Regions from separate parts of the Sporosarcina sp. Y352 genome, predicted to be linked through region 3. Evidence: riboswitches for the same ligand, from Rfam matches in the RefSeq annotation. Region 3 holds a riboswitch; each other region holds the start of a gene.

Region 1 (7,425 bases), on a different contig from region 3:
GCGCAACTGCTCCCGAAATACGGGAAAAATCATGATTTCAACAGGTTAATCCGCTCAGCGCTTATTGGCGTTTTCGAACGATTTAAAGAAAATCATTCAGGTGCATTTCAGCATCCTGAATTTCGACGCGTTTTCCTCGATATTATCAAATGGACGTGGAACCACATCGATCCATGGGTGAAGGGAACGCCGATTGAAAAGGATGTCCCACATATTATCTGGTACGGGGATATGAACAAAAGTCAGATGTATTTTCTGTTTTATATAATTTTATTGGGGATGGATGTTGTCATACTTCATCCTGAAGGAAAAGACGATTTTAAAGAGATTGATCCGGAAAACAAATGGTCTGTTTTTACAGCATACCCGACAACGATGACGATCCAGCCTTTCCCACAAGAAGAGCCGAAACGGCAAGGGACTGTCGCATATCGTGCTTCAAAAGAAATTGATCATGTGCTTCACCACGAAGGGTCCGCCTATTATAAGCCGTGGCAGTTCCGCAATTATCTCCCCATGTCAGTCACATTGAAAACAACATACGATGAGATTTTTTTATTGGCGAAGGAAAAGGCTTTTATAAGACCTAACTTCTCGGCCAGCGGGAACGAAGTAAAGATTCCATCGCTATTCGCGAAGGTTTCGGGCGTTTCGACAAATCGCAAAGAGTATTGGGATAAAATGCATAACCTCACAAGTCAACCCAATTGCATAATCGTAAAAAAGTTCCCTTTTATGCAGGACAAAAAAGCGAACAACCAATACCATTACCAGCATGCACTTGGCAAAGACGGTCGTTTAAGTCCGGAACTAATGATGAAGAGCAACTGGTGGCAATATGGTTATCTTCATGATGGCGTTCAACTAGGACTCGCGGCAGCAATTGCGCGTATGTGTGCCAATCCTAAATTGAAGGCACTCGCAGGGGAAAGTCAGGAACAAGTTTCTCTCTACTTATTCACCCAGGCCATAAACCTTTCGGAAGAACTGCCCAATCTATTACAGACGTTTGATTATGCGCAGGAAATTCCGAAAATAGTTTTATATAATAATGAAATTAACGGCGTATTATCAAGAGCGGATGCAGCATTATTAATACTAGTAAATGAATTTGGACTTGATATTATATTATACAATCCTCCTGGTCACAATGATCTAGAGCACTTTATCGAGAAAGAGTATTTTGACCATCATTTGCTGGAAGATATGGTATTCGATTTACACTATCAGGAGAGTAAAAAGGATTTTTCAATTGTAAGCGGTTTTTTAAATCGATTTTTTAAATGAAGGGATTGATTGTCATCGAAGAAACGAAAAATTATGAAGTAGAATTATTGACGGAAAACAAAGCAGAAATGATGCGCATGGAGTTAAGGCAGGATCCAGAAGTGCAGAATTTAGTTCGGTCAATCGATACGAGAAATCAGAATGCATTATTAGAATTCGGAAAAGAACCGGCAGTTGAAATCTCTACCTTTGCTGACCGTATATTGGCTTCTATGCGTTCATCAAGTGTAACTGATTCAGGCGAAATGTTGAGAAAACTTGGAAAAACGATGGATAAGTTCGATAAAAATGACTTTGACAAGCCAAAAGGTTTTATGGGGAAATTTTTCAAGCGTGGGGATAAGTTAATTGAAAAGGTGTTTGGCAAATACCAATCGCTCGGTAAGGAAATTGAAGGAATAAACATCGAAATTTCAAAGTATAAGGACGAGATGATTCGTTCAACGACAAATATGGATGAGATGTATGACCAAAACTATAACTACTACATGGCACTTGAAAAGTATGTTGTAGCTGGGCAGATTAAATCCGAAGAGTTGCGGGCACTCGTTCCGGCCCTTGAACAAAGATCAGCTGGCGGTGATCAGTTAGCACAGATGGAATTGGATACTATGAATAATGCGATTCAGGCACTTGAAGAGCGGGTGTATGATCTTGAAATGGCGAGAATGGTCGCACTGCAGACAGCTCCTCAACTCCGAGTCCTACAACGCGGTAATACGAAACTTATCGGGAAGATCAATTCGGCATTCATTACAACGATTCCAATATTCAAAAATGGTATCATTCAGGCAGTTTCTGCAAAACGACAAAAGCTAGTAGCAGATTCCATGGCTGAACTCGATAAAAGGACAAATGAAATGTTACTGAAAAACTCGCAGAATATTGCTAGACAAAGTGTGGATATCGCCCGTACTGCAGGGGGACCTAGTATTAAAATCGAAACGATTGAAGAAAGCTGGAGCACAATCGTAAAAGGGCTTGAGGAAACGAGAGCCATTGAAGATGAAAACAAACGTACAAGGGAAGACGGCATGAAACGGATAGCTCAATTGCAGGATAGCATGAAAAATTTTGGTAAGTGAACAAAGGAGAATCCACATACTATGGATTCTCCCCTTTTTTGTATAGTAGAACAATTAACCGAGCAATCCTGCAGCAATCTTCTTCGCTACCACAACGTCTTTTGTTCCGTGGACGAGCATACGGCCATCACGGAACAGAACGATGCGGTGCCCGTTGTATTCACAGGCAACGAGATGCGGATTGTGGATTAATTTCGTTACGGTTCCTTGGATAGAGCCGGCAAAAGATACAAGCTCAAACATTCTGCTTTCTGGCCAAGTTAACTGGACAGTATCACGTCCGCAGAGTACCGCGGTTTTCATTGATTCACGGGCGGAAAGGAAGGGATACACGGCATTTTCTGAACAGCTTGGACAGCCTGCTTTCTTCATACTCGCAACCCCCATTGAAGCGCGATCACCGGTCCATAAGTCAGCAGATTCGAGCTTCGGCTCAAACGGTGTTCCCGTTATATACTTCAATAAGTCTGCAACTTGCCGGGCCGCGGTTGTTACGACAATCGGGCTGATTACGCCGACCGTATCGCACGTCAATGTCTGGGAAGGCAATGTTTCCAGTAGACAATGCAAACAAGGCTGATGTTCTTTTACCCCAATTGGGAACGTCAGTCCATAACTGCCGACACAAGCGCCCATGAAAAAAGGAATCCCGAGTTTCAGCGCTGCATCGTTTGCCAGCAATCTAGTCTCAATATTGTCTGTCGCGTCCAAAATGACATCATGTCCGTCCATCAAGTCAAGGACGTTTTTAGGGGTCACATCGGCAACGATTCCCGTCACGAAGACATCGCTATTAATCGCCTTCAATCGCTTCTCCGCTGCAATGGCTTTCGGCAATTGTTCAACGACGTCCTGCTCGGTATACAGTTGTTGACGGTGAAGATTCGTCCATTCGATGATATCCCGGTCGACGATTGTTATTCGCCCGACGCCAGCACGGACGAGCATCTCGGCTCCGGACGAACCAAGTGCACCCGCCCCTAATATGAAGATACTTGCAGCTCGGATCCGTTTTTGCCCATCTATACCAATCGGAGCGAACAACTCCTGGCGCGAATATCTTTCACTCAATTGGTTACAAGTCCTTCCGTGGGACTGCTTGCAACCGCGTAATCCCGCTCTGGCATACGTCCAGCTTCATAGCCAAGCCTTCCCGCTTCTATCGCCAGTTTCATCGCAAGGGCCATTTTGACAGGGTCCCCAGCTTCAGAAACCGCGGTGTTCAATAAAACCCCATCCGCGCCAAGCTCCATTGCATATGCCGCATCTTTTGGCGAACCGATTCCCGCATCGATAATAACGGGTACGTTGGATTGTTCAATGATGAAGGATAAGTTGAGTGGGTTTAAAATCCCGCGACCTGATCCAATCGGCGAAGCGCCTGGCATAATTGCATGGACGCCCATTTCACATAACCTGCGGGCAAGCACAACATCATCAGACGTGTATGGCAGGACGATGAAACCTTCATCCAACAGCATTTCCGTCGCGCGTAGCGTTTCAACAGGATCGGGTAGCAAAGACCGGTCACAGCCGATAATTTCAACTTTCACCATATCGCAAAGTCCCGACGCTTTCGCTAATTTCGCGATGCGTACAGCTTCTTCTGCTGTTTTAGCCCCGGCCGTGTTTGGCAACAATGTATATTTCGACAAGTCGAGTTGCTCCAAGAAATTCGGCTGTGACGGTTCAAATATATTCATGCGCCTCACTGCAAACGTCAGAATTTCCGATTCCGACACACGCACTGCTTCTTTTTGTACATCAAATGACGGATATTTTCCTGTCCCTAAAAGTAGTCTTGAGTTAAACGTTTTATTACCGATTGTCAGCATAATTATCCTCCTCCTACAAAGTGAATGATTTCAATTTGGTCCCGGTCGTTGATAGGCAAGTCATAGGCATCTTTCGCGAGAATGTCCCTGTTCAGTTCGACGATGACAATACGTTCCGCAAGTTCTAGGTGACGTAGCAGTTCCTCTATATTTCTAACCTCTGCCGGAATCTCATACCGGTTGCCGTTGAGTTCGATTGTTCGTTCCATGAAAAATCCCCCTTTTCGGATTGAATGCATCCATTCGCTCCGTGTTTATTTCATTTCCGGCGATCATATCGTAAATCATATTGGCCGTAGCGGGTGCCAATAAAATACCATTTCTGAAATGACCTGCCGCAATATACATATTTTCTTTCCCGGGAACCTGTCCGATATATGGCAAATCATCAACTGTTTTCGGACGCATGCCTGCCCATCTAGACAGGACAGGAAGCCGGGAAAGGCCGTGTATAAAACCTTCGGCAATGTCTTTTAGTGCCAGGTTTCCGGCATACGTCGTCTGTAAATCAAATTCATCTTGTTCCATCGTCGCCCCGACGACAAGTGTCCCATCCGGGCGGGGCACAATGTAACAGCCTTTATGGAAAAGTGTATAAGGCAATTGCATACCCATCGCATCGAGTTGCATGCATTGTCCTTTCACTGTAGTTATTTGAAGTGCGGGAATGAGCCTTGCACTCGCTGCTCCGCCTGCAATGACTACGTGTTTTGCAGTAATCATGGATGAACCATTAGTTATCTGATAGCCGTTATGCAAATCTTTGATGCTATCTGCATAGAAATGCTCTGAAACAACAACGCCCAATTTTTTAGCTGCTTCACAAAATGCGAGACAAGTTTTTTCAGGATGAACATGGACATCATCTTCAAATAGGTAAGCACCGAAAGCAGGAGATGCGACATATGGAATCCGTTCGCAAACTTGCACGGCTGAGAGATAGGCGGCATCATTCCAGCGGGATAAGGCAATCCGTTCTTCATCCGAACGGGCAAGTTGGATAATGCCTCCGGTCGTATAACCGATGTCACCGCCAAAATTACTAAGGAATTTCTTATACAGTGCTTGGCTATCACGCGCGAATGAATAAAACATATCATTCAGGTATTCAGAGTGTGCACCGAGCATACCTCCCGCCGCTCGGGTAGTACCCTGTGCAATTTCATTCTGTTCGAGAAGGTGTACGGACAAGCCTTCTTTCGCTAAGTAATAAGCGATGCTACAACCAATAATACCGCCGCCAATGATCGCTACATCAACGCTTTGCGACATAGCTTGCCTCCAGGTAAGCAATTGCTGCAACTTCGGGATTATCGCTTCCGAAAATCGACGACATTACCGCAACGCCTGAAACGCCGCCTTGGTTCAATTGTGAGAGATGGTGCGGTTGTATACCGCCGATTGCATAGACCGGAATCGGAAGTGAAGCAGTCATTTGAAAAAGTTCGATCGTTCCGCGCGGAATCAAACCTTCTTTTGAACCCGTTTTGAACAAATGACCATATAATAGCCAATCAGCACCGGCTTCATATGCGGCTTTTGCTTCCGCCAGTGAATGGACGGATTTGCCGAATGAAAGGTCAGGGAAGTCAGTTTTGGCGGCTGATAGTGGTATATGTCCGGGGAGCTGCACTTTTTTCAGCCCCATATTCGAAGCGATTTCCATCGAACTGTGGACGATGATTTTAGTGCCGTCGAATCCATTGAATGTTAATTGTTGAATCAAATCAATCACTTCCGAATCCGATTTTGACTTTTCACGTAAGATGACAGCGTCGATAGCCGATTCGATTTTTAATAGTGTATTGACCAATTGCGTATTATCCATCCGGTCATTTGTTACGGCGATCACTTTCATCAAATTCCTCCTTTTCGAAAGATATATACGAGTGCAATAAAGAATCCCATTTAATTCGCTTTGGAGTACGGATTATATATCGCTTGGCGCTCTGGGGATGCCTCTGGCCGTGAGCCTGGATAAGCGCTTCGCATCCAGGCTCACGGCTTCGGCTACCCCTTTGCCGCGCCTTCACTGGAGTGTCCATTATTGAGAGAGATTTAATTCAGAGTGTACATTTTATAACGCTTGGCGCTCTGGGGATGCCTCTGGCCCTGAGCCTGGATTAGCGATTCGCATCCACAAAGAGCGCCACGTCGCTGGATTGACTTATGCCTGTCGGGACTAAACGGCGCCTTGCGCTTTTCTGAATACAAAAAAACCACTTTCCTGGTATGGAAAGTGGTCTGTCATTGGCATTTGAATGCACTGAAAAGAAGACACGCCACTTCCCTACGCAGGTACAAACCCGTTCAGGTGATAAGGGTAGCGGAGTGGAACTCGTTTCTCAGTCCTTTAAAAGGATTCCCCTAATGGTCGAATATGTTATGAAATTGTCAATCTAAGAGTAGCATAGCATGACACTTGAAGGAATGAAAGAGCGAATAATTAAAATTAGTCGTCTAAGTGGACGTTGTGATGTACTTGTTGAACATCTTCTAAATCATCCAATGTATCAATCATTTTTTCGAATTGTACTAGTGCTTCTGGTGAAAGTGTCAAATCATTTTGTGCAAGCATTGTTATTTCCGCAACGGTAAACTCTGTAATACCGGCACTTTTAAGAGCTTCCTGAACAGCATGGAATTGGTCGGGAGCTGCATATATAATGACGGATTCATCCTCATCCAAGATATCACGCACTTCGACATCGGCATCCATTAACAGTTCGAGAATGTCATCCGCCGATTTACCTTCAAGTCCGATAACGGCTGTCGCTTCGAACATATAGGCAACTGACCCGCTAACGCCCATGTTTCCGCCATTTTTACCGAAAGCAGCACGCACTTCCGATGCGGTGCGATTGACGTTGTTTGTCAGTGTGTCAACAATAACCATTGAACCATTCGGTCCGAACCCTTCATAACGAAGTTCGTCAAAGTTTTCTTCTGAACCGCCTTTAGCTTTTTCAATCGCGCGGTCAATAATCGCCTTTGGGACACTATATGTTTTCGCGCGTTCTACTACAAATTTAAGCGCTTGATTCAATTCTGGGTCAGGCTCGCCTTGCTTAGCCACTACATAGATTTCACGCCCGAACTTCGCGTAAATACGGCTTGTATCTGCATCTCTTGACGCTTTCTTCTCTTTGATATTATTCCATTTACGACCCATAAAGTTCCACTCACTTTCGAATGTGCATTGAATTACTAGAATAAGT
Region 2 (7,425 bases), on a different contig from region 3:
GACACGTATATGTGGGATTCTGTTTTTTACATGAACAGTCGTGGTAAAGCCGAACTGATTACTTTTGCACAAGTCGTACTGCAAGAGCATACTGTAACGGCAATCGGGAATTATACAGCACTCATCACACGATACAACGAAGAAATGATGATGAAGTTAAAAGGATTCCTCGAAGCACTGAACTACGTAGGGTATGCGAACTTCGATTTGAAGTATGATGAGCGGGATGGCAAGTTCAAAGTGTTTGAAGTGAATATAAGACAAGGACGATCAAGTTACTATATCACTGCTTGTGGACATAATATGGCAAAGTATCTAGTCGATGATGTCATTCATGGGCAACAGAAAGAACTAACACTACTCAATGAAAACTTTCTGTTCACCGTAGTACCTAAAATTGTACTTAAGAAGTTTGTAAAAAACCCAAAAGTACTTAAACACGTAAAAAAATTACTTCGAGCGGGTAAATATGGCAATCCCTTGTTTTATAAAAAGGATCGTCACTTCAAGCGTAAAATTTACCTATTTCTTAGACAGGTTAATTACTATCAGAAGTATAAAAATAGTACATGGTGAAAAAACCCCCTATGCCAACGTATAGGGGGTTTTTGTTATGTCATCGCACCTATAAAGCATAAATCATCCGTATCGATTAATAAATTGCTCGCTATAACAACTCCAATAGCCGGCATTTTCTTTTGACATTGTTTTATGATTAGCGAATTGAGGTAAACTTAGAATAAAGGCTAAAGATAGGTGGGTAGACATATTATGTTAGATGATAAATTGAAGAAACTTCAAAAAGATTGGTTAGATGAAGCAACAATTACTGCTATGCAGGAAAAGATGAGCAGTGGAGATCTGTCATCCGAAGAACTTACATACATGTATATTGATACAATTTCAAATAAGAATAGAAATATAAATGCAGTACTGGAATTGAACTTGGAAGCTGTTCAGATTGCAAGGGCACTTGATGTAGAAAGGCTTGAAATAGGACCGCGATCACTTCTCCACGGCATTCCGGTTCTTTTGAAAGACAATATGGGAACAAAGGATAGAATGCATACAAGTTGTGGATCTCTTGCATTCAAAGATTTCTATGCCGCTGATGATGCATTTTTAGTGAAGAAATTACGTGCGGCGGGAGCGGTTATTTTAGGAAAGACGAATATGACAGAATGGGCGAATTTTATGTCTGACCGGATGACGAATGGTTGGAGCTCGCGTGGGGGACAAGTGAATAATCCCTATGGTTTATTCGATGTCGGGGGATCGAGTTCGGGTGCAGGTGCAGCTATTGCGGCGAATATGGGGGCTGTGGCAATCGGCACGGAGACAACAGGGTCAATCCTCAACCCATCAGCCCAGAACTCGCTTGTCGGTCTCAAACCAACTGTTGGTGCGATTAGCCGAACTGGGGTGATACCACTATCCAATACGCAAGATACACCAGGACCAATGGCGAGGACTGTAAGAGACGTGGCTATTACATTTAGTCTGCTAATCGGTTCAGACCAGGAAGACTCTGCAACTGCTGGCGCATCCAGTTTAGACGAAGTCGATTGGATGTCTATCCTCGATACCAGTGCGCTAGAAGGTGTCCGACTTGGCGTTGCCCGCTCAATCTTTGAACGGGAAGCATCGACAGAACGTTTGTCTTTATTTGACATGGCACTCAGTAAACTTGAAGAAGCAGGCGCTGTGATAATCGATGCTATCGACTTGGGTACAATGGAAAATGACCTTGGCTACAACGTACTTCTATACGAGTTTAAGGCATCACTGAACGCTTATCTGGGAGGAACACCAGTGACAAACTCGATTCGCACATTGGCAGACATCATCCGTTTCAACAATGAACACGCAGATGAGACATTGAAGTACGGTCAAGTAATGTTGGAGAAGGTTGAGCGGACAAGCGGGACACTAACGGAACGTGCTTATATCGAGGCGCTTCTTCGTAATCGTCATCTAGCGGGTGACATTGCACTTGGAAAAGTGCTTGAAGAGCACGATATTCAAGCGCTGGTTTTTCCGCAAGATCATGGATGCAGTTTCGGAGCGGCAGCAGGCTTTCCGTCCATTACGGTCCCTGCGGATTATACAGAAGTAGGCGAGCCATTCGGTTTAACATTTTCGGGTAAAGCATTTACTGAACCGGAGCTTATAGGTTTTGCTTATGCATTCGAACAGCGTGTCAATGCAAGACGAAAACCTTAAACAGTTTTGTCAGAAATAGAGTCTCCAAGGGCGTATTATGATAAACTGAAGAGATTAGAGTGAAAGTAGGGATAATGATGTCCTTCTTAGAGAATTTTGACGATATGATCAAAGAAAAATGGAAATTTGAATATGAAATGCCTATCCAGGAAAAAATGATTCCAGAAATGATTGCAGGCAAAGATATCGTGGCAGAATCACCGACTGGTTCGGGTAAGACACTTGCATTTGTACTACCGCTTCTACAATTGGTCGATGGCGATAAAAAACAGACACAGGCATTGATTATTACACCTTCTCAGGAGCTGTCGATGCAAATCGTCAACGTTATCAGAGAATGGGTGACAGGGACAGGTATTACTGTGACACAATTAATTGGCGGGGCTAATATGCAGCGTCAGATTGAACAGTTGAAGAAAAAACCGACAATCGTTGTTGGAACACCCGGTCGTTTGGCTGAACTCATTAAAGTGAAAAAATTAAAGATGCACGATATCCGTCACATCGTACTCGATGAAGGCGACCAGCTGCTAGCGCGTGATCATCGCGTTATCGTTAAAAGTATGATTGAGGCGGCAAATCCGGAAAGACAAGTTGTTGCCGTATCTGCAACAATAACAGATGAAATTGAAATTGTTGCTAGCAAGTTTATGAATAATCCAATTCGCATCCAAGTTGGCCCGGAAGAAATGCCGAAGTCAGGTACCGTCGTCCATTCATTTGTTAAGACAGATGCACGGGACAAAACGGATGTATTGCGTGGAATTTCTTATTTGAAGGGAATTCGTGCTCTTGCATTTATTAACAATGTGGATCAGCTTCGCATGAAAGAAATGAAGCTCAAGTATAACGAAGCACCAATAGCAGTCCTTCATTCAGAAATGACAAAATTTGAGAGACAGCAAACATTGGAAAGTTTCCGTAAAGGTGAATTACAGATTTTAATAGCAACAGATTTGGCTGCACGAGGACTGGACATCGATGGGTTGACGCATGTTATCCATGTAGATGTGCCTCACACAGTTGAACAGTACTTGCACCGCTCTGGTAGAACAGGACGTGCAGGCGGAGATGGAGAAGTATTGACGCTATTATCATATGCGGAAGAACGTGATTACCGCAAGCTGACAAAAGGTATTAAAACGGTTCAAAAAGTATGGTATAAAGGCCACCTTGCAGAAGGTAATTCGAAAACTATTGGACTTCCCAAAAAGAAATGAAAAAAAGGCTGTCCCCGTCAACCCAACTACATTGGATTGACGGGGAACAGCCCTTTTTTGTTATTAGAGTTGTGTCAGTATAATTGGTTCACCTTTTGTAACGATAATCGTATGCTCGATTTGTGCAACGAGCGACTTGTCAGGTGTGATGAAGGTCCATCCATCCCCAGACTCGATGATATGCTCTGCTTTTTCAGAGATAAAGGGCTCAACCGCTAGAACCATTCCTTCTTTCAGAAGTGTCTTATCCCAAGCATCATAATAGTTGAGCACGTGGGATGGTTCTTCGTGCAATGCTTTCCCGATGCCGTGGCCAGTCAAGTTCTTGATGACCTTCAAGCCGTGTTCTTTTGCTTCGCGTTCAACCGCTTTTCCAATTTGATTTAAACTGGAACCGGCTTTGACCTTCGTCATTGCACGCTCAAATGCACTTTTAGCTACATCACATAGCTGCTGTTTCTTTTCATCAGGCGTACCGACGACAAAAGAAATACCAGTATCAGCGAAGTATCCATTATATGAACCGGAGACATCGATGTTAACGAGATCTCCATCTTCTATAACGCGGGAACCTGGCATGCCATGCGCAACTTCACTGTTGACGCTAATGCATGTATTTCCAGGGAAGTCATATTCTGCAATCGGTCCTGAAATTGCGCCTTTCTCTTTGAAGAGACGTCCGCCTATGTCATCAATTTCTTTTGTTGTTTTACCGGGGATTGTCGCTTCTTTCATCACGTCTCTGATTTCGGCTACAATTTTGCCGATTTTTTTTAAAGCTTCAATTTCCTCTACCGTTTTTGCAATCATTATTTCCAAGTCCTTTCTACCGTGCATTCTTTTCTATATCATACTATATCATAATGAACGGAACAAAAAAGTCTACAAACCATAAAAATGTTTGTAGACCATCTTATTATCTTCTCGGTTTTATTGTACCTGTTGTTTTTTTGCTTGACATGGCTTTTTTCACAATCGGGTAGATAATGGGCGCAAATTTCATAGCGGTTTTCAAAAGTTTTCCAATCTTCATAAATAATCACTCCTAGTAAAAGCATATATTTATCATTTTCCCGAAATAGAGGTTTAGTAAACATTCATCTCAATACCTTAACACCTTGAAAAACATTCCATACTAGAATGGCCATAAGCAGTAGTCCATAGATAAGCATGAATAAGAATGGCGTAAGTTGCCAAAATCCGAAGTTTGTGCTCGGCATTCCATTGATACTTTCCGTAAAGGAAAACATTGAAAAAGAAAATATGACAATTGTAGCAATAAGGAGGATGACAGGAACAAGGTGTGAAACTAAGGAACGTTTTGCATGGGATTTCACTTCTCGATCATCTGTAACCAAATAAACAATGACGGGAAGAAGCAAAGGGGAGAAGAAGACACTAAAATAGCATAGAGCAGCTAATAGTTTACTGTTTGTCATGTAGATTCCTCCGTTCAACTTTTACTATATAGGAAAATCACTATGTCTGTTAATCATCTTGCTTATAGGATTACCCTCCTATACAATGAAATAGACATTTGAATAACTTTAACCACAAGGGGTGCCTGTTTTGGCTGAGATTGGACATGAAGTTCTGACCCTTAGAACCTGTAAGATTATTCTTGCGTAGGAATGTGGATGGAAACTGACATATTTGATGTCCCATTCTATCCGGGATGTCTTTTTTTATGCCCACATCCTGCGCTACAACTAGGTAGGAGGAGAGTTTGAGATGGATAGGAAAAGGCTTCAATTATTACTTGAGGTTGCTATTTTAGGAGCAATTTCTTTTGTTCTAGATAAAATCGGATTTTCAATGCCTCAAGGCGGATCGGTTACGTTGTCAATGCTACCGGTAGTTGTTATGGCATTCCGCTGGGGAATTGCAGGCGGTATGCTCACAGGTTTTGTAAGTGGACTGCTGCAGTTGGTAACAGGGGGCTATGTATTAAACCCTGTTCAGGCGGCGCTCGATTATTTCGTGGCTTATGCCGTTGTGGGTTTGGCAGGCGTAACACTAGCCTGGCTGTTAAGTAGTAAAACAAAAGGTAAGAATGGTTCAGTGGTTGCCGCAATCGTCGTTGGGACAATCATAGGGGGGCTTCTACGATACCTGATTCACTTCATCGGTGGAATTGTTTTCTTTGCTTCCTATGCGCCTGAAGGACAGCCTGTCTGGTTATATTCTCTTGTTTATAACGCTTCCTATATGATCCCTGCAATTATATTGACGGCAATCGTTGCGTCCATATTATTTACTACAGCACCCCGGCTACTTGAGCCTAAATAAGAAACCGCCGTCCTTCCTTATGGAAGAATGGCGGTTTCTTATTTGGTTGCAAACGATTTTCTTTTGATGACCAGGAGGCCGATAATGGCGGCTGCAAGAAACAGAGCTGCGGTAGTAACAAATAACTCATTTACACCATTTTTTACAGCGATACCGATAAATGCCCAAACAAAGACGAGAGCTAGAGAAATATCTGCATAATAGTATAGGTAATGAAGAGCAATTGCAGTAGCAATGGTCAAGTAAATGACGGTCCATAATGGGGTACTTAATCCCAATCCACTCCACTCATGCAAAGTAAGGACATAACTGATATTTGTAATTGCTGCGACAAAAGTCCATCCAAGATAGACTGCAATTGGAACCCTACCGAAAAAGGAATTATCTTTTTTGGAGTAGGTAAAATAAATGGACAATAGCGCTAACAGAAGTCCTAATATGATAACAATCGTCCATTCAAAATAACCGAAATGCCAAAGTAGAATCCAAGCGATATTAAAAAGACAGCTGATTACAAAAAAAACTGCTCTACGGTTGAACAATGCATGTTCAACGTTTGCCTTATTCCGTATGAAGCCATATAACCAGAAAGCCATTAGCATATATATAACTGCCCATATTGAAAAGACATAATCAGCTGGTGTAAATAATACCGGTAAACTATTTGAGATTTCACCAGTTGTTTTTCCATTGATAGGTAATATATTTGCAGTTGCGTTGACAACAATAACTGCAATGAGTGAAAGTACCATGAGTAGTATTCTAAACATATTTAAATCCCCCTACTGAATAGTATACAGAGGAAAGCTGTACCCTGCGAAGGAAAGTATGAACCTTCCGTCACAATTGCATAATTTCGCATACCGAAGATTCATGTTATAATTAAATGGTGTTTTTAGAAGATTTAGAATGAAGTGAAGGGGGAATTAATATGGCGCTTAAAAAATATTCGGAAGTCTGGGATCTTGACGTTTTCTTCAAAGGTGGAAGTGAATCAAACGAATTGCGGACACACTTAGATGGTGTAAAGGAGAAAATCAGTTCGTTAGAAGAAACAGCTTCAAAATTTCCAGTTCCCCAGTCTGCAACCGATTCACAAGCCGTTGCAAATCTTATTGAATCACTGGTTGACGCAGCACTTAATATGTCGCAGGCAGGCGCTGTCATTGGCTGTTTCCTCGCGGCTGACACGACTGATAAAAAAGCATTGCAACTGCAAGGGGAAACGGCTTCACTAGGGGCACGCTTCTCAACAGTCTGGCTTATCATTCAACAAACACTTGCTAAAGCTGATGAAGATACATGGAATGGGCTTATGGTATCAGATGAATTAAAAGAATTTGCATTCGTACTGAATGAATGGCGCAAAGAAGTGGAATTGAAATTGTCCGAAGAAGAAGAAAGTATTATCACTTCTTTGAGTGTAGATGGTTATCATGGGTGGGGACAATTGTACGATATGTTGGTCGGTGATATTAAGATAAAAATTGAACTTGACGGAGAAGAAAAAGAACTTTCTGTTGGGCAGGCGAATAATCTAAGTTCACATGCAGATGCATCCATACGAAAACAATCATTTGAAGCATTGGAAGCAGCATGGCAAGGAAAAGAAGACTTCTTTGCATCTGCCTTAAATCATATTGCAGGATTTAGACTGGAAGTATACAAGAAACGCGGCTGGGATTCCGTATTG
Region 3 (7,425 bases):
CTTATCAAGAAAATCTAAAAAAAATACCCATTATCTTCGTCAAGGAAGATGATGGGTATTTTTAAAAAAGGACTAACTTATTCTCCAGTTTCTGCAGTGAATTTACGTTGCCCAAGTTCTTTTTCATAAATATACAATGCGTTTTTATCTTCTCCGATGCGTTTCAGGTACTCGATATGTGTATCGAAGGCTGCTTCCTCTTCAACTTGCTCGTCCAAGAACCATCTCAAAAATGAAATCGTAGCATGTTCTTTTTCTTCCCAAGCTAGGTCCGTTAATTCATAAAAGTTCTTTGTAACTCCTTTTTCTTGTTGTAAACCTGATTCGAAAGTATCTAATACTGATTCAAATTCAATTTTTGGCTCAGACGTTGCGGAGAATTTTGCATGTAACCCGCGGTCATTCATATAGTTGTAAATCTTCATACCGTGAAAACGTTCTTCTTCGGCTTGTTGAAGATAATAATTGGCAAAGCCACTATAATTAGTGTGTTCACAATAAGCAGCCATTGCCATATAAGATTGTGCAGCGTCGAATTCATTGTTCATTTGCTGATTGAGTGCTTCTGCTAGTCGTTGACTGATCATATCCATCACTCCTTTTAATGTTAGGAAATACCTTCCTTTAGCATAGCCTAATCTATCCTTTCAATCACGTATTTTGATTGAAAAAACGGAATTTTGTTGTATGAGGAATTTTGGTGGAGGAAAGACTAACTTATTGTTGAATCATTGAGCAATGTATAATTGAGAATAAAAGCGAGTGCATGGCACCCCCCGGGAATGGTGGAGGGAAGGTGTACGAACAAATTAAATGTGGACTTATACTGATTAAGGATAAACAGGAGGAATAAAAATGAGTATTTTTGATGGAATAATGGGGAATGCATCTGAAATTGATGTAAGCAAAGTAGAGAAGGAAATGAAGGATTTACTTACACCAACTGAAAAAGTGGAGCATGCATATAAATTAATTAGAGATTTGTTGATATTTACGGATAAGCGTCTAATTCTTGTGGACAAACAGGGCGTCACAGGAAAGAAAAGTGAATATCATTCTATTCCATATAAAAGTGTTGTACATTTCTCAATTGAAACTGCAGGAACGTTTGATCTCGAAGCGGAATTGAAAATCTGGCTATCGGGAAGTTCTGCACCAATTCAAAAGAAATTCAATAAATCCTTGAATGTTTATAAAGTACAAAGCGTGCTAGCAGAATATGTTTTGAAATGAACTAGGTCAGTTTAAGGTGACTAGTTCCTGATTTTGTGCTTGATAAAAAAACTCCTCATGTAGTTGCTTGAGGAATTTTTTTATAGCATATAAGTGTTGCAGGTCAAGCAATTTCAGATGAACTATTAAAGTTTAGCGTATTTAGGATCAGCCACTTTTACAAGTTGCTTACCTAGATTCGTTCCTTTAAATAAACCAAGGAATGCCTCTGGTGTATTTTCAAAACCTTCAACAATTGTTTCTTCATATTTCAATTTACCTTGCAGTAGCCATTTAGCTAAGTCAGTAAACCCTCTTTCAAAATCAGTAGCAAAATCGCCAAGGGTGAAGCCTTGCATCATAGCGCTCGTCTTAATCATAGCCGATTGAATACGTGGTCCAGCATCTTTTCCTTCTGCGTTGTAGGAAGAGATTGATCCGCATAAAGGAATACGGGCATTTCGATTTAGCATAGTAAAAACAGCGTCTGAAATGTCCCCGCCGACATTATCGAAATAGACATCTACTCCGTCAGGAACGGCATTTTTAAGGTCTGTCCAAAAACTTTCTTTTTTATAATTCACAGCCGCATCAAAGCCGAGTACATTCAATAAGTAGTCAATCTTTTCATCTGAACCAGCAATACCTACTACTTTTGCCCCTTTGATTTTCGCGATTTGTCCAACTGCTGAACCAACAGCCCCGGCAGCACCAGAAACGACGACCGTTTCACCTTCTTGAGGTTTTCCGATATCAAGCAATCCAAAATAAGCAGTTAAACCTGTCAAACCGAGAATACCTAAATGTGTTGAAATAGGTGCCAACTTAGGGTCTATTTTGCGAATTTCATTTTCAGTGGCTACGGTATATTCAGCCCAGCTGAGATTTCCAGTAATTACATCACCTTGTTTGAAGGCGTCCGACTGGGATTCAACCACCTCACCCACGACACCCCCAGAAATGACCTTGTTCAATTCAAATGGAGAAATATATGACTTGGCATCTTGCATTCTTCCACGCATGTATGGATCTACAGACAAATAAAGCGTCCGTACTAAAATTTCATTTACTTTTGGTGAGGGAACTGAACTTTTTACAAAGGTAAAGTCTTCTTTGGTAGGCATTCCAGTGGGCCGATTTGCTAGATGAATTTCCTGTTGTATCAATTGTGTCATTGCAATTCCTCCTTTGTAGTTTGCCGAATGAGTTGGCAATAGAAAACCCTAACACTCAGGAGTAACCAAGGTCAATGATTATAGACTGGTGTCTCATCTTCATTGATTTGCTATTTTTCCGAATTGCTATGGTGTTGGCACCGGTGTCATAATCTCAGCAGACACCTGTGGAGGAATCCCAAAATAGTATCCAAAAGTGTTGTAATAATAGTTAACTATAACTATTATGTTATTAATATAAACTAGTGGAGGACTTTAAATAATCCTGAAGAAAAAGCACATACTTTTTTTGGCTTTGACCTTAATAGTGGCTTTACCAACGTCAGCTACTGTTGTATTAGCAACTAACGAGGCGGAAGTTCAAGCTGTTAAACAGAAGAAGTCACGACTGCCGCAAAATTTACGGATATTCCAAATAGCCATTGGGCGAAAAATGAAGTTATGCAACTTGTGGAGATTGCTTCCAAAGCATCGTTTTTATCTAATGAACAGTTAGGATACACAACGAAAATAAAGAACGGATAGCGTAATATTGGATTAACGCAATATCTTCCTGAAGAGGAAGAACGAACGGATGCATTATGAACCTCGTTCTTGGCTTAATCATAAAGAAAACACGAATTGAATAGAAGTCTGCTAGGGGAGCCAATTTGGCTGAGACACATGATGCATGTAAACCCTTCGAACCTGATCTAGTTTATGCTAGCGTAGGGAAGCAACTGAACTCTACATCAAATGAATGTAACTACGTAGAAAACAGCCGCTTTCCGATTATGGAAGGCGGCTGTTTTCTGTTCCATCGCAAATTCAATGAACTAGGGATTTCCCATCATACACGCTTCGGCGCATTCGCTCTGTTAATGCACCGAATTCAATATTGAAATCTATCCAGTACGGATTTACTTTACTAAAAATTAAATAAAGAATGGATGATTGAAATGGAAAATAGTATTAGCAACTTAGTTGATGAACGTCAAGAGGAGTTATTGCAATTACTTGCAGATCTCGTTAGTTTTCCGACAATCAGCCCTCCCGCAAGAAATACAGCCGGGGTGCAGCAGTATATTCAAGAGTTTTTAAAACAAGAAAAATTCGATACAGTCAGTTGGGATGTGTTCCCTGGTGATCCAAACGTGGTAGGCATAAAAAAAGGGACAGATGGAGCTCTGTTTAACAGCTTGCTCATTAATGGTCATATTGATGTTGCGGAAGTTGGGGATGAAACAGAATGGACTGTGCCTGTCTTTGAACTGACAACTAAAGATGGAAATGCATATGGACGAGGAACTTCCGATATGAAAGGTGCAGTGGCAGCGACTTTACTAGCCGTAAAATTATTAAACGAACTAGGTGTGGAACTGAAAGGTGATTTGCAGATTCAGACTGTCATTGGGGAGGAAGCAGGAGAAGCTGGAACACTTTCGTGCATGGAAAAAGGCTATACAGCAGACTTTGCACTCGTCGTCGATAGTAGCGATCGCCAAATTCATGGCCAGGGCGGTGTAATAACCGGCTGGATAACGATTAAAAGTAAGGAAGTTTACCATGATGCAATGAGGATGAGTATGCTTCATGCGGGCGGAAACATTAATGGGGCCAGTGCGATTGAGAAGATGATGAAAGTAATTGCCGGGCTACAAGATTTAGAGCGTCACTGGGCCGTGACAAAAAAATATCCAGGTTTTGCACCTGGTAGCAACACCATCAATCCTGCAGTTATAGAAGGCGGAAGACACGCGGCTTTTGTAGCGGATGAATGCCGGCTTTGGATCACCGTTCACTTTTATCCGAATGAAACCTATCAATCTGTGATAAATGAAATCGAAGAACATTTAAACCATGTAGCAAAAGCTGATCCGTGGTTAAGAGAAAATCCCATTCACTATCGCTGGGGTGGAAAATCGATGATTGAAGAACGCGGGGAAATATTCCCTGCACTTGAAATGAATGAGGGGCATGCGGCCGTTCAACTTCTAGCATACTGTCATGAATACACCGAAAAAAGTCCCGTAATCATCGGCATGTCAAGAACAGTAACAGATGCAGGATGGCTAGGCGAAGCAGGGATTCCCACAGTTATTTATGGTCCTGGGAAGTTGGAAGAGGCCCATAAAGTTGATGAAAAAATAAACATTGGAGAACTAATGGCTTTTACAAAAACGCTTATGATATTTATAAATAAGTGGTGCAATTTAAAAAGAATGGAGAGCAAGTAATCTCCCCATTCATCTAATACTATTATGCTATTATATGTTGCTTAATTAGTAAAGTCATTTCTAATACGTCATCAAATAGTTGGTATGTTTCAAGAGGTAGATGATCAAAGGATAACCTTATCTAGTGGTCTCCCGTCGAACGATTGGAGCTACTTCTGTTGCTAACATTTCAATACTTGCTGCGACTGAAGAAAACGGCAAGCCTCCGATATCCATTTGTGCAATGAAGCGTTGGTGTCCAAATAATTCGTGTTGGTGAAGAATCTTCTCGACTATTTGCTGAGGGCTGCCAACAAATAGTCCGGTTTCGGGACTGGCCATATGGTCGAAATCAGAACGAGAAATTCTCGTACTCATTCCACGTTGTTTGTTCACGTACCCCCAGTAATTTGCATAGTAGGGATAGAAATCGTCTTTTGCTTGTTGTGAAGTCTTTGCTATATACGTGTGTCCAGTTACAGCTATTTTTAAATCCTCTTCAAGATGCCCTGCATCTTTGCCTGCTTGACGATACAAATCAACAAGTGGCTTAAAACGAATTGGGTCGCCGCCAAGTATGGCTAATGCTAAACCAGTTCCAAGTTTGCCTGCTCGTATTGCACTTTCAGGTGTGCCACCGACACCAACCCAAATCGGCAGTTTATCTTGAACAGGCCGGGGGGCAATCATAGAATTAGTTAGAGGCGAACGGAATGACCCATTCCAACTGACGATTTCATTGGCATTCAATTGTTGGAGAAGTCGAATGTTTTCATCGAAGAGCTCGTCATAATTGTTTAAGTCATGGCCGAATAACGGAAAGGATTCTACGAATGCACCACGACCTGTAATAATCTCAGCACGGCCATTCGAAATCAAATCCAGAGTTGCAAAATCCTCGAATAGACGAACGGGGTCGACCGTACTCAAAACAGTCGTTGTACTCGTCAATTTAATACGCTTTGTGTTTTGTGCCACTGCTGCAAGAACAACTGGCGGAGCCGATACTGCATAATCCAAGCGATGATGCTCACCGACACCAAAAATATCAAGTCCGACTTCTTCAGTCAACTTTCCAATCGCCATTACTTCATGAAGGCGCTGTTGAATACTAATTGTGTTTCCTGTTTGAGGATCTGGACCAAGATCCCCGAAGGTATATATTCCAATCTCAATTCCAGATTTCTTGGTTTCTTTTGGCATAGTACTCATCTCCCAAAACTTAGTTATTCTGCTTCAGAAACAAGAGTAAAACGTTCATTTATATGTTGAGGATTCTCGATTTCATCAAGAACTGCGACTGCATAATCTGCATAACTTACGTAGCTATCACCTTTTGAATTTACCATTAAATTGTCTTTTCCTTTTTGATACGAACCCGTTCTTTTTCCTTCAGGATTGAAGAATGCTGCTGGGCTAATGAATGTCCATTTAACTCCACTCGTCTTTTGCAGATCTAGTAAGTTCTGTCCTTGATTGGAAGCAGTTGCAAAGTATTCTTTAGGGAATTCGGGTGTGTCAATTAGGCGGATGGTTTTAGCTTCATCTACAAACAAGCTACCTGCACCACCTATAACAATTAATCTTGTTTTGGGAGCAGCCTTAAACACTTCAATTAATGCTTTTCCAGCATCTACATGGAGGTGTTCTTGTCCTGCAGGTGCGCCAAATGCATTTACGACAACATCAAATTGCTGAATGTCTTCAGCTTGCAGGTTAAATATATCTTTTTCGAGAATGTTCGTTTTTTCCCCAGACATTTTTGCTGCGTTTCTAACGATAGCTGTAACTTCGTGTCCTCGGTCAATCGCTTCTTTTACAATAAGACTTCCTGCTTTTCCTGTTGCTCCGATAATTCCAATGTTCATGATAATTCCTCCAGTTTTTTGGCACATATATACTAATATGCTCCTAATGATTTGTAGCTATTCATGATAACGATTTAGAATGTAACTGTAATGGTTACAGTTACAACGGTAACCAAAAAATCGAATAAACTATCCAATTTTTTGTGTTAATACCGATATTAACTCTTCCATCGAAATTTCATGTAAAACAGATTCCATCGCATCTTGAGCCCGTAGTAAAATCAGTTCAAGAACAGCCTCGATATTGGCACCAACAGGGCAATTTGGATTTGGTTTTTCATGAAATTGAAAAAGCTCGCCTTCTTCTACGACTTCAACTGCCCTGTACACATCGAGCAGGGTAATATCTTTTAAAGATTTTTGAAGTGTAGCTCCTCCAAGACCTCGCCGAACTTGAATAAGTCCTGCGTTTCTTAGTTTACCAATTACTCTTCGTATGACTACAGGATTTGTATTCACACTTTCCGCAATCCATTCAGAAGTGCAAAGCTCGTTTCTTTCGATTGCTACGAGGGATAGAATATGAACTGCAACTGTAAAACGACTACTGATTTTCATTGCAAGTAACCTCCCGATGTAATCATTATAGTTACATCAGATGATGATTGTCAATTTTTATAATTTAAGTGAAGGGGGAATCGTGTGAATCAAGTAGAAATCCCTGTTTTATAGCAGTAAAAAAGTTCGGTTGAATGATATCAGCGGGTCACAAATTTAATGCAAATGATGCATTTGTACATATTGAAGAGTTAGGTAGTTTGGCTTTTAGAACTAACATCATTCCTAAGCCTTTCAATAATTCTTCTTTTTCGGTAAAGCATTTTACCAGCTTCAGCAATATCACTCACAGCAGAGCGATTGATGAATGCGCCGAACACGAGCCCTGCGATAGGTACCATTTGAAATAGCTTTTTCCAACCGAATTGATCCCGGAAAGAAAAAACGACCTCGCGCCAGCCTTGCAGTTCAGAAAGA
Region 4 (7,425 bases), on a different contig from region 3:
ATTCAAACGTTCGCCGACAGTTTGTAAGCCAAGACTGTTTTGGGAAATTGCATAAGCAATTACTGGATAGTCTTCAATCAATGCATCTGCATTGCCGTTTTGAACTTCTTGGAACATAGAGGGGCTATCATCGAATAGAACGAGTTTGTAGCCATATTCACCTTCATTTTCCTGTGCAAATTTAGCGCCAGTTGTTCCGTTCTTCGCTGCGATTGTCTTACCTTTCATATCTTCAATCCCTTTAACATCTGTTGTTTTTTCATCAACAACGAGTATAAGACCTGCTTCAAAGTAAGCGTCAGAGAAATCTACTACCTGTTTACGCTCGTCAGTAATACTCATTCCAGCGATTGCGATATCAAGTTGGTCTGCTTGCATTGCCGGAATAATTCCGCCAAAATCCATTGCATCGAATTCAATTTCAAATCCTTGGTTTTTTGCGATTGCTGTAATAATGTCGATATCGATTCCTGTATATTCTCCGTCCACTTCGAACTCAAATGGTGGATATGTTGTATCTATTCCAACCTTATAAACTTCCTTGCTGTCCCCAGAATCCGAGCTGCCCCCAGTGCTTTCCTCTTTATCCGTTCCGCATGCTGCAATAACTAGGATAATAGATAGTAGCAAAGTGATAATACCAAACTTTTTCATACTAATTCCCCCTCTTTGGTAATTTCATAATCTAACATATCACAATAGTCCCACATCGTTAAGTCTATTTTTGCGTTTCGACCTAAGTTTCGGTTCCTGAAAGATTGAGTCAACTGTGCAAAATTAAATATAAACACTGAACTCTTCCTATCTTAACAAGCGGAAAGAGTTCAGTGTTTACTATTCAAAATTAGATATTCGCCAGTATTGCCATGCTGTTACACCCGACATCCAAGCAAGACCTTTACTCTCGGCCTGATGAATCGGTTCCCACGTTTCTCCTTCACCGCGAATCAAATAGATTTCATGATTGGGTGCCTGATCGTGATAGCCACACAAGTCATACATACCATCCCGCCGCATAACGGCACGTACTTCATAATCGATATCAGGAGCTGTCGTTAAAGGATTGCCTACAGCATGGGTAAGATGGAATCCGGACTCGCCTTTCTTGTGGTCTGTACGCTCCAATGAAATCCCTTCGCTTGACGCTGTTTCCTGTTCTCGAAAGCGCTTCAAAACAGAATAAGCAACCGAAGGACCCACATCCCTCGTGAACGTTAGCGGAGAGTCCTTGAGATTGTACTCGAGGTCGATGTCCACACGGGTACGATAGCTTTCCCCATTTGGGTCAAACCCTCTGTCATCCCCCTTGAAATACCGATTCCGTGATAAGAGGTTTGGATTCATCACCCATTCGTCTTCCAGAAAAGTCGTATATCTAAAATGCCACTTATCCGCGTTTGGCAACTGCACTCGATCTTGGACGGGGAGTAGCAGCTTGTTCGCCTCGCCTATTACTTTTACTACCGAAAACCTTTCAACCGCCGCTTCTTCCTTCGACGACTTCGGATTCACTAACCCGAAAGTAGAGGAAACAACGGACTGAAAGACATTAAACCGTTCCTCCGATTTCACGAGTGGTCGCTTGGACTCGATGGAATATACATAAACTTCATCCAACGAAAAGTCCCGGTCGATGTAGCGATTTCCATTTACCGTCGCCATGTATGTTCCATTTCGGTAAACGTCATATTCGTCTACATCTTTAATTCTTTCCCAAGACAGCGCAATTTGTGTTTTTGCAACGATGGTTGTCATAATAAGGAATTGGAGTGGATTTTCTAGTTCCTTCTCTTCAGCAAAAGCAGGCGTTTGCAATACAATAACGTCGACAACATTTCCATCTTCGACTCGTTCAATGGAATAATTATATAGTTTGCCATGTTTGAAATCACCGTCGCTGAATTCAGGCACGGTTCCTTCATATAAATGGCATCCGTCTTTATAGACATTATAGGTCCCACCTACATCATTCCATGTGAAATAAATCAAATCTGGCTTATGCAACACGGATTGTATTTCAAATGCTTTCTTTTTCATAAACACGCCTCCGTCCTATTCAGAAGTGTGGTGTATTTTACGCATGATTAAACATCACATTTCGATGCCAGTTAATGAAATAAGCACTGCCCCTTTCATTCGACTTGCCGCTTCCGCAGGATCTTCTTCTCCCGAAATCGCAGAAATTACTGCTACACCGGACGCTCCCGCCTTAATAACTGCACCCGCCTTACGTTCTGTAATACCGCCAATACCAACGATAGGTAACCCAGGCAAAAGAGATGCTACTTCACTTACCATTTCAATCCCAATGGTAGGTTGCGCATCACTTTTCGACGTCGTTTCATAAACAGGACCAAGACCAATGTAATTTGCCCCCGCATCAGATGCGGCTAGCGCCTCCTCCACATTATGGGTAGAAACACCGATAAGCATGCCTGTGCCGACCCTCTTGCGCACAGCAATAATTTCTCCGTCTTCCTGTCCAAGATGGACACCATCCGCCTCTATCTCAATTGCCAGATCCAAATCATCATTGACGATGAACGGCACATTATATTGTCCGCACAATTGCTTACACGAGATAGCAAAAGACTTCAGTTTTTCACCTTGTAAAGCACCATGCCCCTTTTCACGTAACTGAAAACATGTGATACCACCTTTTAGCGCCTCTTCCAATACGAACAGTGGGTCGAGTCCTGCCAAATTCGTAGTTCCCATGATGAAATAGAGATTTACAGTCCGCTTATCCATTCACTACAACCCCTTCAAGTATCTTTTTTTCACGTCGCCCATACGCCCAGTGATTCGTAGGGCCGTGACCTCCACCAATTCCTAGTCCATCTTCAATAGCCGCGTGGATGAAACATTTCGCAGAAACCACCGCCTTCGCAGCGGGCTCCCCATTTGCGAGAAAAGCTGTCAGTGCGGCAGAATAGGTGCACCCCGTTCCGTGCGTATCTTTCGTATCTACCCAAGGCGAGCGAACTGAAAATCGTTCTCCCCCCGCACCCATGAACAAATCTTCCGCGAATAACGCTTCTTTACGGTGCCCCCCTTTAATGAGGACTGCACGAGCACCCAAAGCCAATATGCGTTTCGCCGCTTCTTCCATATCCGCATCAGACTTTATCTCCATTCCCGCAATTACTTCCGCTTCCGGGATATTCGGCGTTACAATGGCCGCAAGCGGTACCAGAACGGTTTTTAACGCAATAACCGCTTCATCTTTTAATAATGAAGCACCGCCTTTTGCAATCATCACCGGGTCGATAACCAGCGGAATTCTATTCAAACGAAGAGCATCTGCCACTGTATGAATTATTTCTGAAGAAAATAACATTCCCGTCTTAATGGCTGTGACTTCGAAGTCTTCCATTACCGCCTTTATTTGCGCTTCAATGATGTTCAATTCAATTGGTTGAATCGCCGAAACGCCAAAAGTGTTTTGCGCGGTAACTGCTGTCAGTGCTGACGTACCGAAAACACCCAATTCATGAAACGTCTTCAAGTCCGCTTGAATACCCGCACCGCCACCACTATCCGATCCCGCAATTGTCAATGCCACTTGTACCATTCAATTCGCCATCCTTTTATATATATTAAAAAGCCGCTTTCCGATGACGTTAGGAAGCGGCTGGCCATTTAAATGGTGCTAAAAGGCGTACCCACTTTCCTACGCCGGTATAATCCGGATCAGGTTCCAAGGGTCCGCGCATCCATGCACGTCTCAGCCTTAAAAAAGGCTCCCCCAGTGGTTGTTGAACTATTTAGCTTTGTATTTAGTGTACCATACCTGACCTAAGAAGACTGATAAGTATATTATTTCGGAGCGTGTTTACTTCTTTAATAGACCAGGAGGCGTATAATTAAAAATACAATATCGAAAGAAGGCGCATTTGTATGCATAAAGCAGACAGCAGACCGAATAATCCCGACCGATCCATGTGGTTCAGTTTTTTGGGGGCACTCGTTATTATCGCACTAGTCATTGTTACTAGTCTTACAGTGGGTTAACATATCAAACTACCAAACAGGCCAAGACTCCATCGGCCTGTTTTTTCATTGCTGGACAGGACATAGTGCGCCGCTTCGCAGTCTTGTCATGTGCTTGTCGCGTCTTGCAGGCGACCTCCGCTTTTGTTACTCCAAAGTCGTTCCACGGTTGTGGATTCGTCATTAATGTGAACGACGTAGACATCTGGATTGGTTAGTGCTTGCCACTTTTCAAAACCAAAGTGTTCATCATGGCATCTTAACAACAATGCCATCAAATTCCCGTGCGTTACAAGCACCGTTTTTGATTCCTCACCTAGTTCATCAATTACATCGCATATCCGCGACATAGCCTCTCTTGAAGATTCCCCATTATCATATTTTAGGTGAAGGTCCAAAAAGGTATCCTCGAGTTTTATCAACCAATCCCTAAACGCAGTCGAACTCAACACCCTCTCCTTCAGTCTGCTATCAACCTCGACATACAAACCTTTCTTTTCCATTAGAGGCTTGGCTGTTTCACGTGCACGCTTAAATGGGCTCGTAATAATCCGATCCACTTCAATTTCATCGAAGAAGTCTGCAAGATGCCCCGCTTGTAATATGCCCTCTGCAGTCAAATCCGCCTCCGGTTCCTGCCCTTCGGCTGAGCAATGGCGCACAACATATATCGTTTTCCCCATTTCTGATTCCCCCCTTACATACTATTCTATTTTCCCTCGTAGTCTGAAAAGGAAACATTTCAGGTATCATGCAATTACAAAACGACTCATTTAGCTAGCAAAGCAGATATGTAGACAAATAAGTTTAAAGGGCTTAAGCTTAAATTACCTTGAATTCAAGATAGCACCTCTTATATAACTTTCTTGGAACCACTTTCCAATTAATTATTTTGGATTCTAGCTTTAGGTGACTATACAATTCATTTACATCATAGAAGGACTTTCAATTTAAATTAAGTTGGAGATACTATATTTAAATTGAACTTTTCACTTCTCAGAGAATTACATAAGTCCCGTCATGGCGAAGTACGCATCAAATTAAGAACGGAATGGTAGCACAGTAAATTCAAATTGGTTGATCTTCTGATGTAACCCAATTGCAGATATTCGTGTTTCATTCACATTTTCCAACAAAGAATAGTAATGGCGGTGTAAGTAATGGGTTTTTTCAATAAACTATTTGGCAAGAATAATGAGGAGGAAATAACAATGACTAACGCAAAACTAAAAATCGGTATTGTTCAAGGTAGTGTACGTGTAGGTCGTAATGGTGATGCTGTTGCAAAATGGATGAACGAATTTGCACAAAAACGCAATGACGCAGAATATGAAATTGTGGATCTTGCAAATTATAACCTTCCACTTTTGGGCTCAGCAAACGCACAACCTGATGCTGAAACTCAAATTAAAGCATGGTCAGAAAAAATGGCTTCTTTCGACGGCTATATTTTCGTAACTCCTGAATACAATCACGCAATCGGTGGAGCACTTAAAAATGCACTTGACTACTTGAACCCAGAATTGAACAACAAAGCAGCTGGGTTTGTTGGATATGGTAGCTTAGGTGGTACGCGTGCACACGAAAACCTTCGTCTAATCTTAGGTGAGCTACAAGTTGCTGACGTACGTACGGCAGTTACATTCTCACTAATGTCAGATTTCGAAGACATGAGCGTGTTCAAACCTGCTGACTACCATGCTGGTAACGCTAACACAATGCTTGACCAAGTTCTTGCTTGGAGCGGCGCTTTAAAAACTTTACGTTCTTAATAGTCAAAAGGTGTGAAAGGATGACTACTCATCCTTTCACACCTTTTTTCATTTTAACTCACTAAATTCATTTCCCCGAAATTATACGAATAGTGCGCTTGAAGTAATAATAGGATGAATTTCTCCATTTATAGCAAAAGAAACTTTCCCTGTCTCTTCGGAAACTACCAGCACTAAAGCATCGCTTACTTCGGATAAACCAATCGCAGCCCGATGACGTGTACCTAACTTTTTTTCACCGACAACTATGTTTGATAAAGGCAAAACATTTGCAGCAGAAAAAATTTGATTGTTACGAACCAATACAGCACCATCATGAAGGGGGTTACCTGGATAAAAGAGAGATTCCAAGAGGGAGTGAGTCAATGTTGCACCGATGGGCGTTCCAGAGCGTATAAAAGAATCCAAGTGATTCTCTCGCTCAATCACAATCAATGCACCATGCCTTTGGTTTGAAAGGCGTTGAATGCTAGTAGATATCGCTAAGTACTTGTCAGTATATGGTGACAAATAACAATTTAGATAAAAAGATGCAGCAACAGCTTCCGCTTTTTCAAACTCCCCTTTAATATCAGCAAGTTTTCCTAATAGACAATAGTCATCACTTTTCAATGTTTTTATTCCATGATTAACTTGAACCAAAACATTCTCTAGCCCCTTTATTAATTGTTCTTTCAGTGGGGTAAAGTCACAATTCATTTGGTCTATGTTAATACACCTCATTTCATTTGTTAGCGTTTTTGTCAAACTCCATCTACTCCATTTGTTTTTTGTTTAGTAGCATAGTTTACCCTAATTCCAGCATTACATCCTCGCAGGATATGCTTTTACTGTATTTCTTCTATTATTCGCATTCAAAATTTCCCGGGAAAAGTAATAAAAATTGATATTGAGAGAGTTGTGATTCGAAGTATGGGTCGTAGACCGCTTAGCGCTTTGGGGATGCCTCTGGCCATGAGCCTGGATTAACGCTTCGCATCCAGTCTCACGGCTTAAGCTACCCCTTTGCCGCGCCTGCGCTGGGGTGTTTATTATTGAGTGAGTGATTTTTAGATGTATGGACTGAGATATAATGTGAGTACTATTAGATACTAATTTCATTGAAGAAAGAAACACTTCAGATTGCAAATCTCCTCTCCGACTTTGAAATGTGCCTTCTTATATAGATCCTACAACGAAGGCGCGACTTCGTGGTAGCCGAAGCGATAAGACTGATAGAGGGATGCAGTTCAATCCCTCCCGGATCTTCTTTCCGGCTTATCGCGGTAGGCATCGAGGGCGCTGAAAAAGTTCTTTTTTTATAGTAAGATCTAGTTGATTGTAGTGAAGAGCGGCGACTCCAGCGGGAACAGCTAGGAAGAGAAGGAAGTTCACTCTTCCCTGGCTGAAGACCCCGCAGGAACGCAGTGACGAGGAGACTGAAGCCGTGCCCGCGGAAAGCGTCCGCTCGGAACGGAAATCAACGGGATTGTAGGAAATCGGACTTTTTCAGTGGCTTCGGAGGCATCCACGAAGCGCTGAAGCGGTTTTAACGGAATTACTAATATATCTATATGTAGACACAAAAAACAGGCCGCCTATTCTCCATATACGGAAAACAGGCCGCCTAAAAGATGTGTTACTTATTCATTTGAGCAAGGAAGTCGGCAAGAGGATCTAG

The links. Region 3 has a riboswitch for thiamine pyrophosphate ahead of AC1TO6_RS02560 (acetylornithine deacetylase). Riboswitches for the same ligand answer to the same signal wherever they lie in the genome.
Positions count from the first base shown of each region.
Region 1: another riboswitch for thiamine pyrophosphate. It lies ahead of AC1TO6_RS10255 (thiamine phosphate synthase); the one in region 3 lies ahead of AC1TO6_RS02560 (acetylornithine deacetylase).
Region 2: another riboswitch for thiamine pyrophosphate. It lies ahead of thiT (energy-coupled thiamine transporter ThiT); the one in region 3 lies ahead of AC1TO6_RS02560 (acetylornithine deacetylase).
Region 4: another riboswitch for thiamine pyrophosphate. It lies ahead of thiD (bifunctional hydroxymethylpyrimidine kinase/phosphomethylpyrimidine kinase); the one in region 3 lies ahead of AC1TO6_RS02560 (acetylornithine deacetylase).

Region 1 covers NZ_JBXCJE010000005.1:103,250-110,674, reverse strand. Annotated here, with positions in the region: gene AC1TO6_RS10285 (YceG family protein) at 1-1,287, shown strand, start outside; gene AC1TO6_RS10280 (toxic anion resistance protein) at 1,356-2,372, shown strand; gene AC1TO6_RS10275 (ThiF family adenylyltransferase) at 2,427-3,443, opposite strand; gene AC1TO6_RS10270 (thiazole synthase) at 3,440-4,213, opposite strand; gene thiS (sulfur carrier protein ThiS) at 4,210-4,416, opposite strand; gene thiO (glycine oxidase ThiO) at 4,379-5,479, opposite strand; gene AC1TO6_RS10255 (thiamine phosphate synthase) at 5,463-6,065, opposite strand; TPP riboswitch at 6,478-6,586, opposite strand; gene AC1TO6_RS10250 (YebC/PmpR family DNA-binding transcriptional regulator) at 6,660-7,379, opposite strand.
Region 2 covers NZ_JBXCJE010000014.1:35,000-42,424, reverse strand. Annotated here, with positions in the region: gene AC1TO6_RS18030 (carboxylate--amine ligase) at 1-576, shown strand, start outside; gene AC1TO6_RS18025 (amidase family protein) at 772-2,223, shown strand; gene AC1TO6_RS18020 (DEAD/DEAH box helicase) at 2,301-3,443, shown strand; gene map (type I methionyl aminopeptidase) at 3,507-4,253, opposite strand; gene AC1TO6_RS18010 (hypothetical protein) at 4,360-4,476, opposite strand; gene AC1TO6_RS18005 (magnetosome magnetite crystal formation protein family) at 4,541-4,882, opposite strand; TPP riboswitch at 4,990-5,092, shown strand; gene thiT (energy-coupled thiamine transporter ThiT) at 5,175-5,732, shown strand; gene AC1TO6_RS17995 (tryptophan-rich sensory protein) at 5,771-6,502, opposite strand; gene AC1TO6_RS17990 (M3 family oligoendopeptidase) at 6,664-7,425, shown strand, end outside.
Region 3 covers NZ_JBXCJE010000001.1:484,382-491,806, reverse strand. Annotated here, with positions in the region: gene AC1TO6_RS02575 (ferritin) at 78-587, opposite strand; gene AC1TO6_RS02570 (PH domain-containing protein) at 856-1,233, shown strand; gene AC1TO6_RS02565 (NADP-dependent oxidoreductase) at 1,359-2,387, opposite strand; TPP riboswitch at 3,016-3,118, shown strand; gene AC1TO6_RS02560 (acetylornithine deacetylase) at 3,326-4,603, shown strand; gene AC1TO6_RS02555 (LLM class flavin-dependent oxidoreductase) at 4,721-5,785, opposite strand; gene AC1TO6_RS02550 (NAD(P)-dependent oxidoreductase) at 5,809-6,450, opposite strand; gene AC1TO6_RS02545 (Rrf2 family transcriptional regulator) at 6,580-7,008, opposite strand; gene AC1TO6_RS02540 (EcsC family protein) at 7,200-7,425, opposite strand, start outside.
Region 4 covers NZ_JBXCJE010000005.1:244,260-251,684, forward strand. Annotated here, with positions in the region: gene AC1TO6_RS11065 (transporter substrate-binding domain-containing protein) at 1-654, opposite strand, end outside; gene AC1TO6_RS11070 (DUF3238 domain-containing protein) at 835-2,037, opposite strand; gene thiE (thiamine phosphate synthase) at 2,092-2,751, opposite strand; gene thiD (bifunctional hydroxymethylpyrimidine kinase/phosphomethylpyrimidine kinase) at 2,744-3,574, opposite strand; TPP riboswitch at 3,654-3,760, opposite strand; gene AC1TO6_RS11085 (histidine phosphatase family protein) at 4,101-4,676, opposite strand; gene AC1TO6_RS11090 (NADPH-dependent FMN reductase) at 5,205-5,765, shown strand; gene cdaS (sporulation-specific diadenylate cyclase CdaS) at 5,847-6,473, opposite strand; gene AC1TO6_RS11100 (hypothetical protein) at 7,384-7,425, opposite strand, start outside.